3 regions of the Mesorhizobium yinganensis genome follow, and region 1 is predicted to be linked to each of the others. Evidence: predicted binding sites of a transcription regulator. Region 1 holds the regulator's gene; each other region holds the start of a gene.

Region 1 (3,274 bases):
GGCTCCTGCTGACTTCCCTGGTCGCCGGCCTGGCGACGGCAGCCTTCGGCGCCTATCACTTCCAGCGCATCGCACCGCTCAGCCTAGTGGCGAACCTCGCGGCCATGCCGATCGTATCCCTGGTTGTCGTGCCCTTTGCCGTGCTCGCGGCGGTCGCTATGCCGTTTGGCCTCGACGGGCCGTTCCTCGACGTGATGGGCAAGGGGATCACGGCGATGATCGAAGTCGCGAGATGGTTTTCCGCTCGCTCACCGGTCGATGCGGTGGGGCTGATATCGGGAAAATCCGTGGTTCTTCTGACCATCGCCCTGATCGTGGCGACCGTGACGACGACGTGGCTGAGGCTTTTCGCACTGCCTTTCGCGCTCGCCGGATTGTTGATGTTGGGCGCGACGCGCACCCCCGACGTGTTGGTATCCGAGGACGGCCGGCTGGTCGGATTTCTGACCGGCGAGGGCCTGATGGCGGTGAATCGGCCTCGGCCGAATGTCTTCACGGCCGAGAACTGGAAACGAACGCTCCAGGCGGACGGAATTCATAAGCCGGCGAATGATTTCGGCCTGAATCCGCCGATGGCGTCCGCTGAAAGCATCGTCGCAGGTGTCGGAAGCAAAGAAGGCACCAACCATGGACTCAACCGCACCCGCGGCGCATCCGATGGACTTCCTTCTGTACAGAAGGTGGCCTCTACTGAAGTCCACAATGAGGGTGAGTTCATGAATTCTTCACCCGGCCAGCAACCGACGGATGATTCATCCAGCGCCTTCCTCTGCGATGACATAACCTGCGTCGGCTGGCATCCATCCGGCGCCGCGATCATCCATACAACCGATCCCGAGGAGGCACGGATCGCCTGTTCCTTTGCCGGCGTCATAATTCTCGACGATGCGACCATTCCGCTCAAATGCGCCAACCCAGCCGTCGCGGTGGTCACGAAGCGCGCGCTTGCTCGGAATGGCAGCGCCGCGGTGTATCTGCCTTCGGGCAGCGATGGCACCGCCGAGGTGCATTTCGCCATCGCAACGCCGGATCGTCCTTGGCATGGCAACCGCGCATTCTCGCGCGAGTCTCGGGGACTGCCGCCCTACCAGCGCAAGCCGGCGGTCCCGGCGCCCCCGGAAAATCAGTAGCGACGGATCAAGCCGACAAGCTTGCCTTGCACACGGACCCGGTCCGGACCGTAAATGCGCGTCTCGTAGGCGGGATTGGCGGCTTCGAGCGCGATGGAGGCGCCTTTTCGGCGAAAACGCTTCAGCGTCGCCTCCTGGTCGTCAACCAGCGCGACGACGATCTCTCCGGGTGTGGCCGTGTTGGCATTGCGGATGATCACCGTGTCGCCGTCAAGAATGCCGGCCTCGATCATCGAGTCGCCCCTGACCTCCAGCGCGTAATGATCGCCTGCGGACAACATTTCGGGCGGCACCGATATGGAATGCGTCCGGTGCTGGATAGCATCGATCGGCACGCCCGCCGCGATCCGGCCCATGACCGGTATCGCAATTCCCGAACCTGCCTCGTCATTGCTCGCGACTGGCGCACGCGAAGGTTCGGCCGGACGCTTGCCGAGACTGCCTTCGATGACGCTCGGCGAAAATTTCTTTGCCGAGTTGAGGCCGGGAGCAATCGAATCGGGCAGGCGAAGCACTTCCAGCGCCCGCGCCCGGTTCGGCAGCCGGCGAATGAAACCGCGTTCCTCCAGCGCCGTAATCAGCCGGTGGATGCCGGATTTCGACGCCAGATCAAGGGCTTCCTTCATCTCGTCGAAGGACGGCGGAATGCCGGACTCCTTCAGTCTCTCATGAATGAATAGCAGGAGTTCGTGTTGCTTGCGTGTCAGCATCTCGGCCCCGTCAAGAATCGCACCAAAACAAAACCAGAACAAAACACTATCTGTTCCAGTTGTGTTCCGCAACCGTTAAATATCGGGTTAAGAGGCGGGCAACCAAGATATCAAAATCGAGCGCCAGCGCTGACTCTCTCGAGACTTGGCCGGTTGCCTCCGAGAAGACCGTGGATTTCAGGCCTCTTCCCAGAGATCTTGCAGCAGCTCCCGGTCGTAGCCGGAACTGGCCCGGAACAGTTGCCGCGTATAGGCATGGTCGAACCGTCCGGCGGCAAGGTCGGCGCTGGCCAGCGTCTCCAGAATGCGGCCGCGATTCATCACCGCCAGACGACCGCACATGTAGGAAACCACCGCCAGATTGTGGCTGACCATGATGGTGGTGAAGCCGCGCTCGCGCCGCAGGCGACGGAGCAGGTTGAGCACTTCCGCCTGCACCGAGACGTCCAGCGCGGAGGTCGGCTCGTCGAGGAGAAGAACGCGGGGCTCCAGGACAATGGCGCGGGCGATCGCCACGCGCTGGCGCTGGCCGCCGGAGAGCTGGTGCGGGAAGCGGAAGCGATGTTCGGGTTTCAACCCGACATCGGCCAGCGCGCGCTCGACACGTTTCTCCACGTTGGTCAGCCCGTGGATGCGGGCCGGCTCCGACAGTATCTTATCGACGGTATGGCGCGGGTGGAGCGAGCCGTAGGGGTCCTGGAAAACCATCTGGATCAGCCGTCGCTGCGCATGGCTGCGCGAAAGCGAGACAACGGCTCCACCAATGCGGATCGTTCCGGAATAGTCGCCGATAAGGCCGGCGACTGCGTTCAACACGGTCGACTTGCCTGATCCGGACTCGCCAACCAGCCCGAACGCCTCGCCTTCGGCGATGGATAGCGACACATCGCGGACTGCGTTGAGCCGCCGCGCGCCCTTGCCGAAGCTGATGCCTAGTCCGTCGATCTCGATCATCGGCGCGGTCATCTTGCCCAGCTCGCATCGCGTTGCAGGACGGGCAGTTCCGGCCGGTCGTCGCCGAGGCGCGGCGAGGAAGCGAGCAGGCCCTTTGCGTAGGGATGCTGGACCTGATGCAGTTCGCTCGCCTTGACGGTTTCGACCACCTTGCCGGCATACATGATCATCACACGGTCGCAGAAGGCCGAGACCATGCCGAGGTCGTGGCTGATCAGGATCAGGCTCATGCCGCGCTCGCGAACCAGGTCGTCCAGAATTGCCAGAACCTGGAGCTGCACGGTCACGTCAAGCGCCGAGGTCGGCTCGTCGGCGATCAGCAGTTGCGGCTCTGGAATGAGCATCATCGCGATCATCACGCGCTGGCCCATGCCGCCGGAAAGCTGGTGCGGATAAAGGTGATAGACGGCCTCCGGGTCGCGGATTTTGACCGCTTTCAGCGCCTCGATACTTTTCGCGCGGGCAAGCGCGCGATCCCTG
Region 2 (3,274 bases), on a different contig from region 1:
ACCAGATCGCCATTGGGCCGGCGCCACGCGACCTGTTCACGGTTTCCGGAGCTTTTGCACAGGAAATCCCGAGCGGCCCAGACAATCTGGCCGTCCGCGCACGCGACGGCTTGCGCAAGGCAGCCGGGGTGGCAGCCGCCGGGCCGGTGCTGATCTTCCTGGAAAAGAACATTCCCACTTCGTCCGGCGTCGGCGGTGGGTCAAGCGACGCGGCGGCGGTGCTGCGGGGACTCGTTCGATACTGGAAAGTCGATATCGAAGCGGACGCGCTCGCGCGCATCGGATTGGCGCTGGGCGCAGACGTACCGATGTGCCTGCATGCGCGGCCGCTGGTCGCGCGCGGCATTGGCGAGATCGTTGAGCCGGTGGAGAAATTTCCGTCGCTGGCGCTGGTGCTGGTCAATCCGCGCGTCGCCATCGGCACGCCGCAGGTTTTCGCCGCGCTGGCAAGGCGGGAGAACCCGCCGCTTCCGCCCCTACCCAAGAATCCGGACACGGCCGCCCTCGCCGGCTGGCTGGCCGCGACCCGCAATGACCTGATGGCGCCGGCCAAAAACCTCGCACCGACGATCGGCGATGCGCTCGAAGCGCTTGACGGTACAGGCGCCGCCTTCGCACGGATGTCAGGGTCCGGCGCAACATGCTTTGGCCTTTTCAAGGACCGCGCTTGCGCTGAACAAGGGGCCCAAGCGATTTCCGCGGCCCATCCCGGCTGGTTCGTCGTCGCGACCGAGACCACAGCCTCGGCTCCGCGGCAGAAGGAGCATTAGGCATGGCGCCAAGCGACCGCCCCTTCATCCCCGTCGGCATCGCAGTGCTCACCGTGTCCGACACGCGCACGCTGGCCGACGACAAATCCGGCCAGACACTCGCCGACCGCATCGCCGAGGCCGGCCATGTGCTGGCAGACCGCGCCATCGTCACGGACGACAAGGACAAAATCCGCGAGAAGGTGCTGGGATGGTCGCGTGATGAAAAGATCGACGTGGTGATCACCACAGGCGGCACTGGCTTTACCGGCCGCGACGTGACGCCGGAAGCGCTGGAGCCGATCTTCGAAAAGCGCATGGACGGCTTTTCCGAAGTTTTCCACCGCATTTCCTACGACAAGATCGGCACGTCGACGATCCAGTCGCGGGCGACCGGCGGCGTCGTCAACGCCACCTTCGTCTTCGTGCTGCCGGGCTCGCCCGGCGCCTGCCGCGACGCCTGGGACGGCATCTTGAAAGCTCAGTTCGACTACCGGCACATGCCCTGCAATTTCGTGGAGATCATGCCGCGGCTGGACGAGCATTTGAAGCGGGGCGGCAAATCCTGACGGCCGGCCCGCAGGCAGAGCACACTTATCAGTTCCGCCGAGGCTCGGCGACCCGGATCTCCGCATCCAGCCGCCGCGACGCCAGCCCGCGCGCGATCGCCTCGGCACTCTGCGCGGACTTCGCAAGCGCCATTGCCTGGCCCTTGCGGATGACGAGGCCCTCCGCCAGCGCCGTTGGAGCCGAGAAAATGCGTGAAAAAAGCGGCTTGCGGTCGGCACGGCTGCGCGAGAAGCGGGCCGGCATCGACACTTTGGCAATGTGGCCGATGACCGCCTCGGTCCAGCCGTCGACCAGGCGCGCGCCCGGCTCGAGCATCAACAGCCATTCCCCCTTGGCCTGACGGATGCCCGCTGCGATGCCGCCGTCGGCGACATAGTGGCAGCCGGCATGGTCGGCGACCCGGTGCGTCTGGTCGGTCGAGCCGCGGTCGCAGACGATCACGTCGCGCACCACACCCTCCACCGCCGCGCCGACCAGCGACGCCAGCGTGCGCGCCAAGGCCTCCTCGTCGTTCCTGGTCTCGATGAGCACGGTGAGCATTGCTTAGCCGAATAGCGGGTCGCGAAGCGAAATGCCAGCATGGCGCGCAACCGGCCGTTTCCCAGGCTCAGCCGGCTCTCGGCATCGCACCCCTATTGGCAGGACGTGGCGGGAGTGAAATGCGCAGCACGCCGCCGAGCGAGGCGAGAAGCAGAAAAGTTCTTGATTTGTTCCAAATGAGCAAATAGGAATAGTTTCATGAACGCCCCGATTCGACATAGCTCCGAAACCCCTTGGGAACGCGCCAGGATGGAACAGATCGTGCGCGCCGACATTGCCGCCTTTGGGAGCGGAAGGTCGGAAATGGCCAATGCGATGATCGAGGAAAGCGGCGTGCGGATCGACGGGGAACGGCGGCGCGGCCGCGGCGCCGGGGTCAATCCGTCCGGCCGGTTCGAGCCGGTAAGCCGTCATGTCTTCGACGACGGCTGGGAATCGCTGGAGGAATTGCCGCCGTTCAAGACCGAGGTGCAGGTGGAACGGCCGCGCACCATCATCACCCGCAACACCTCGCCCGACATCTCCTTCGACCGGTCGATCAACCCCTATCGCGGCTGCGAGCATGGCTGCGTCTACTGCTTCGCACGGCCGACGCACAGTTTCATGGGCTTGTCGCCGGGCCTGGATTTCGAATCGAAGCTGTTCGCCAAGCCGGATGCGGCGCGGCTGCTGGAAAAGGAGCTTTCGAAGGAAGGCTACCAACCGCGCACCATCGCAATCGGCACCAACACCGATCCGTACCAGCCGATCGAGAAGAAATACCGCATCATGCGGGAGGTGCTCGAAGTGCTGGAGGCATTCGGCCACCCCGTTGGCATCGTGACCAAATCTGCGCTGGTGACGCGGGACATCGACATTCTTGCGCGCATGGCGGAGAGAGGGCTCGCCAAGGTGGCGCTGTCAGTGACCAGCCTCGACCGCATGCTGGCGCGCACCATGGAGCCGCGCGCCTCGACGCCGACCAAACGACTGGAGGCCCTGCGGATGCTGAACGACGCGGGCATCCCGGTCTCGGTGATGGTGGCGCCGATCGTTCCCGGTCTCAACGACCATGAGATCGAGCGCATCCTCGATTCCGCGGCGAGTGTCGGAGCGCGCGAGGCGGGCTATGTCATCCTGCGGCTGCCGCTGGAAGTCAGTCCGATCTTCAAGGACTGGCTGCTGCGCCATTATCCCGACCGCTACCGCCACGTGATGTCGCTGATCCGCTCGATGCGCGACGGCAAGGATTATGATTCGGAATGGGGAAAACGCATGAAAGGCTCGGGTCCCTACGCCTGGCAGATCGGCCGGCGCTTCGAGATCGCCGCCAAGAAACTCGGTCTCAACCAGGAACGGACGCGGCTGCGGACGGATCTGTTCAAGGGGACGGAGAAACGGACGGAGCAATTGATGTTGTTGTGAGGCAGTCGGCA
Region 3 (3,274 bases), on a different contig from region 1:
GAGATCGTCCCCGGACAGTCCATGCTGCTGCGCGACATGATCCGTGGCGGCGAGCCGGTGCGCGTTACCGAGCATTCGGCGACGCGCGGCTTGCGCGATCTCGACCGGCTCGGCTGCAGGGTCGTCGAAGTGGCCGGAAAGCACCGTCTGGCCGGCGGACTGACAACGTTCAGCGAGGCGGCCTATGCCGAAGTGGTCAAGGCAATCTCGGATCCGATGAAGAGGATCGGCGAGGAGGTGTCGAAGCAGGAAGTGCCGACGGAGGACGATATGGCGGGCATCGATTTTCCCGAGCTCGCCGAAACGATCTTCCTGCATGGCTCGGCGCCGGCGTTCACCGCGATCTGGCTGGAGGACATGCTGAACGGCAGGATCGACAAGGTGCCGCCGCCGCGCTTCAACAGCGACGGCGAGGAGCTTTCATTCCATACGATCTCCTATCCACTTACGCCCGGAGCCACGGCCGACGCGATAGCCCGGCGCCTGGAGCAAATCCCCGAACTGCTGGCGCAGGAAGAGGGCCTGTGGAACTGGACGGAACCGGCGGAGAGTGTTTCGGTGCCCGCTGGACCGTCGGATAAGTACGCCCGGGTTCAGGATGAACGGCTGCATATCGAGCTCGAGGATGGCACGCCGGTTTTCGCCACGGTCGAACTGACGCCGGATATGCTGGTTCTGTCCGCCAATTCCAAGCAGAGGGCGGACCGCGCCAAGCTCATGCTGAAATCGGTTCTCAAGGGGCAAATCGGGCAGCCCCACACCGAGGTTCACAGCCCGGAGGAACTCGCCGCTGCGCAGGAGGATGATCGGTAAGCGTTTCGGGCTGACGCCTTCTTTCACAACTTGACCTTCAGGGAAGCAGTCATGCGCCTGCGTGAATTGGGCCGGAGAACTGCGAACCCCCAACAGCGGGAGAAGCGTGCGGCGGCTCGGGTTCAACGTGTCCCCGGCAGCAACGTCAGCGCGACTGTGCCGGCAGCGTGCCGGCGCGTATGTCGACCCTGACATAGCCGGAAATCTTTACGTCCCACTTGCCCATTCGCACGAAGCCGTCACCGTTCTTGGACGCCGGTTCCAGCGGCTCGGCGAGCGGCTTGACGATCGGCTCAGGCCGCTCGACGCCGGGGAGTGTCGTCCGGGGCTGCTGGTCGGCGAACGCCGGCGCGGCGGATGAGGTCACGAGCAGGGCGGCCACAGGGAGACGAGCGAGGATCATCTTGCCGATCATAGGAGCGATGCCGGCGAAAGCAAAACGCGAGCGGGTGAGCCTCCTGACATTTTTCGCTGGCCTCCTGCGAACAAAACAAGTACAAAACAAATTGTGGACAGGCCGCCTGAATTTCCGTCGAGCGCCGCGCCGTGCGCGTCGATGGGCTAGGATGCGGACGAGCTTACGGACAGCCAAACTTAGGACAAGCGCGGAGAAGTGTGATGGCGGGTAGCGTGAACAAGGTCATTCTGGTGGGCAATCTCGGCGCCGACCCTGAGATTCGCCGGCTGAACTCGGGCGATCCGGTCGTCAGCTTCCGCATCGCCACCTCGGAGACCTGGCGCGACAAGAATTCCGGCGAGCGCAAGGAAAAGACCGAGTGGCATAACATCGTCGTCTTCAACGACAATCTGGCGAAGGTGGCGGAGCAGTATCTGAAGAAGGGCATGAAGGTCTATGTCGAGGGTCAGTTGCAGACCCGCAAATGGCAGGACCAAAGCGGCCAGGACCGCTACACGACCGAGGTCGTCCTGCAGAAATTCCGGGGCGAACTGCAGATGCTGGACACGCGAGGCCAAGGGGGAGACCAGGTCGGATATGGCGGTGGCGGCGGGCGCTCGGATTTCGGTCAGTCCGCCCCTGGGGATGACTATGGCGGCGGGCGCGGCGGCGGTGGTTCGCGCGGCGGCGGCGGCGGTTCGTCCCGCGATTTGGACGACGAGATACCGTTCTGAGGCGCGGTCCTTCCAGCATCTTCTCCTTTGAGGAGAAAACGATAAAGGGCGCGTAAGGCCGGTGTCCCGCGTATCGTCCGATCTGCAGGCAATCTTGCCCGCCGAACTGGTGCGGGGTGGATCGACGGCGATGATGGTCGTGCGTCGTGGCCGCACGGTGTTCGAGTGGGGCCGCGTCGACCTGAACACGAGCGTCGCGTCCGTCCGCAAGAGTTTGATCAGTGCGCTCTACGGAATCCTCGCGGGGGAAGGCACGCTCAATCTCGATGCGACGCTCGAGGATTTCGGCATCGACGATGTCGGCGGCCTGACCCGCGGAGAGCGGCGGGCAACCGTACGGCACCTGCTCGCGGCGCGTTCCGGAGTCTATCATCCTTCGGTCTACGACACGGCACACGGCCGGCCGGAGCGCGGCTCCTCTCTGCCCGGTGCGGCCTGGTTCTACAACAATTGGGACTTCAACGTGCTCGGCTCGATCCTCGAGCAGCGGTCCGGACAGTCAGTGTTCGACGTCCTCTATTCGAGGCTGGCGGTGCCGCTTGGCATGCAGGACTTTTCGGCCGCCGACTGCTATCACCAGCACGGGCCGGAATCGGTCCATCCTGTCTACAAGCTGCGCCTTTCGGCTCGCGACCTGGCTCGGGTCGGCGTGCTGTATCTCGAGGCAGGGCGTTGGCAGGGAAGGCAGATCGTCCCGGCAGATTGGGTGCGGGACAGCACGCGCGCGCATACCGATCTCGGGGGCGGGCGAGGCTACGGCTATCTGTGGTGGACGGCCGAGGCCGACGCGCCGGGCGACAGGCTCAGCCTTCATGCGCCGGTGTTCTATGCCAGCGGCTTCGGTGGACAGTACGTCATCGTCGTGCCGGAAATGGACCTCGTCGTCGTCCACCGCGCCGCCCGCGTCGACCACGGCATCAGCCACGAGCGCATGGGCGAACTGCTGCGCCTTGCGGTTGGGACGATGAAGTGAAATCGCGTCTGGCTGTTTCCGGCGCGCGGGCGTTTCCGCCTGCGCGTTATCGGCCTCGGCCTTTTCGGCCCATTTTTTGTACCGCTATGGAGAGGACGAAGAGAGCTCTCACGCCGCCATCAGCGCCTTGATGCCGTCGGCGACGAACTGGACCGCCAGCGCTGCGAGAATGACGCCGAGCAGGCGGGTCAGGATGGTGCGGCCGGTCTGGCCGAGAAAGCGGTCGACACGTTCGGCGAGCACGAAGACGAGATAGGTAAGCCCCATGCAGACCAGGATGATGCCGACCAATGCCGATTTCGCGGCAATCCCCTGAAAACTGCTGGAAAGCAGCACCGTGGCCGAGATCGCGCCCGG

What was found. The regulator LexA, encoded in region 1, represses DNA repair genes until DNA is damaged. The targets are predictions, from matches to a motif close to TGTTCNNNNTGTGTTCNG.
Region 2: the regulator LexA is predicted to act here: its motif matches at 2,017-2,034, upstream of ABMA59_RS06425 (PA0069 family radical SAM protein).
Region 3: the regulator LexA is predicted to act here: its motif matches at 1,295-1,312, upstream of ssb (single-stranded DNA-binding protein).

The regions. Positions count from the first base shown of each region.
Region 1 is NZ_JBEBMH010000027.1:75,727-79,000, reverse strand. Features, by position in the region: gene ABMA59_RS29955 (ComEC/Rec2 family competence protein) at 1-1,130, shown strand, start outside; gene lexA (transcriptional repressor LexA) at 1,124-1,840, opposite strand; gene ABMA59_RS29945 (ABC transporter ATP-binding protein) at 2,018-2,806, opposite strand; gene ABMA59_RS29940 (ABC transporter ATP-binding protein) at 2,803-3,274, opposite strand, start outside.
Region 2 is NZ_JBEBMH010000002.1:569,325-572,598, forward strand. Features, by position in the region: gene ABMA59_RS06410 (4-(cytidine 5'-diphospho)-2-C-methyl-D-erythritol kinase) at 1-770, shown strand, start outside; gene moaB (molybdenum cofactor biosynthesis protein B) at 773-1,318, shown strand; gene ABMA59_RS06420 (glycosyltransferase) at 1,347-1,859, opposite strand; gene ABMA59_RS06425 (PA0069 family radical SAM protein) at 2,109-3,263, shown strand.
Region 3 is NZ_JBEBMH010000010.1:73,212-76,485, reverse strand. Features, by position in the region: gene ABMA59_RS18950 (DUF7986 domain-containing protein) at 1-813, shown strand, start outside; gene ABMA59_RS18945 (hypothetical protein) at 959-1,228, opposite strand; gene ssb (single-stranded DNA-binding protein) at 1,432-1,944, shown strand; gene ABMA59_RS18935 (serine hydrolase domain-containing protein) at 2,039-2,917, shown strand; gene ABMA59_RS18930 (MarC family protein) at 3,026-3,274, opposite strand, start outside.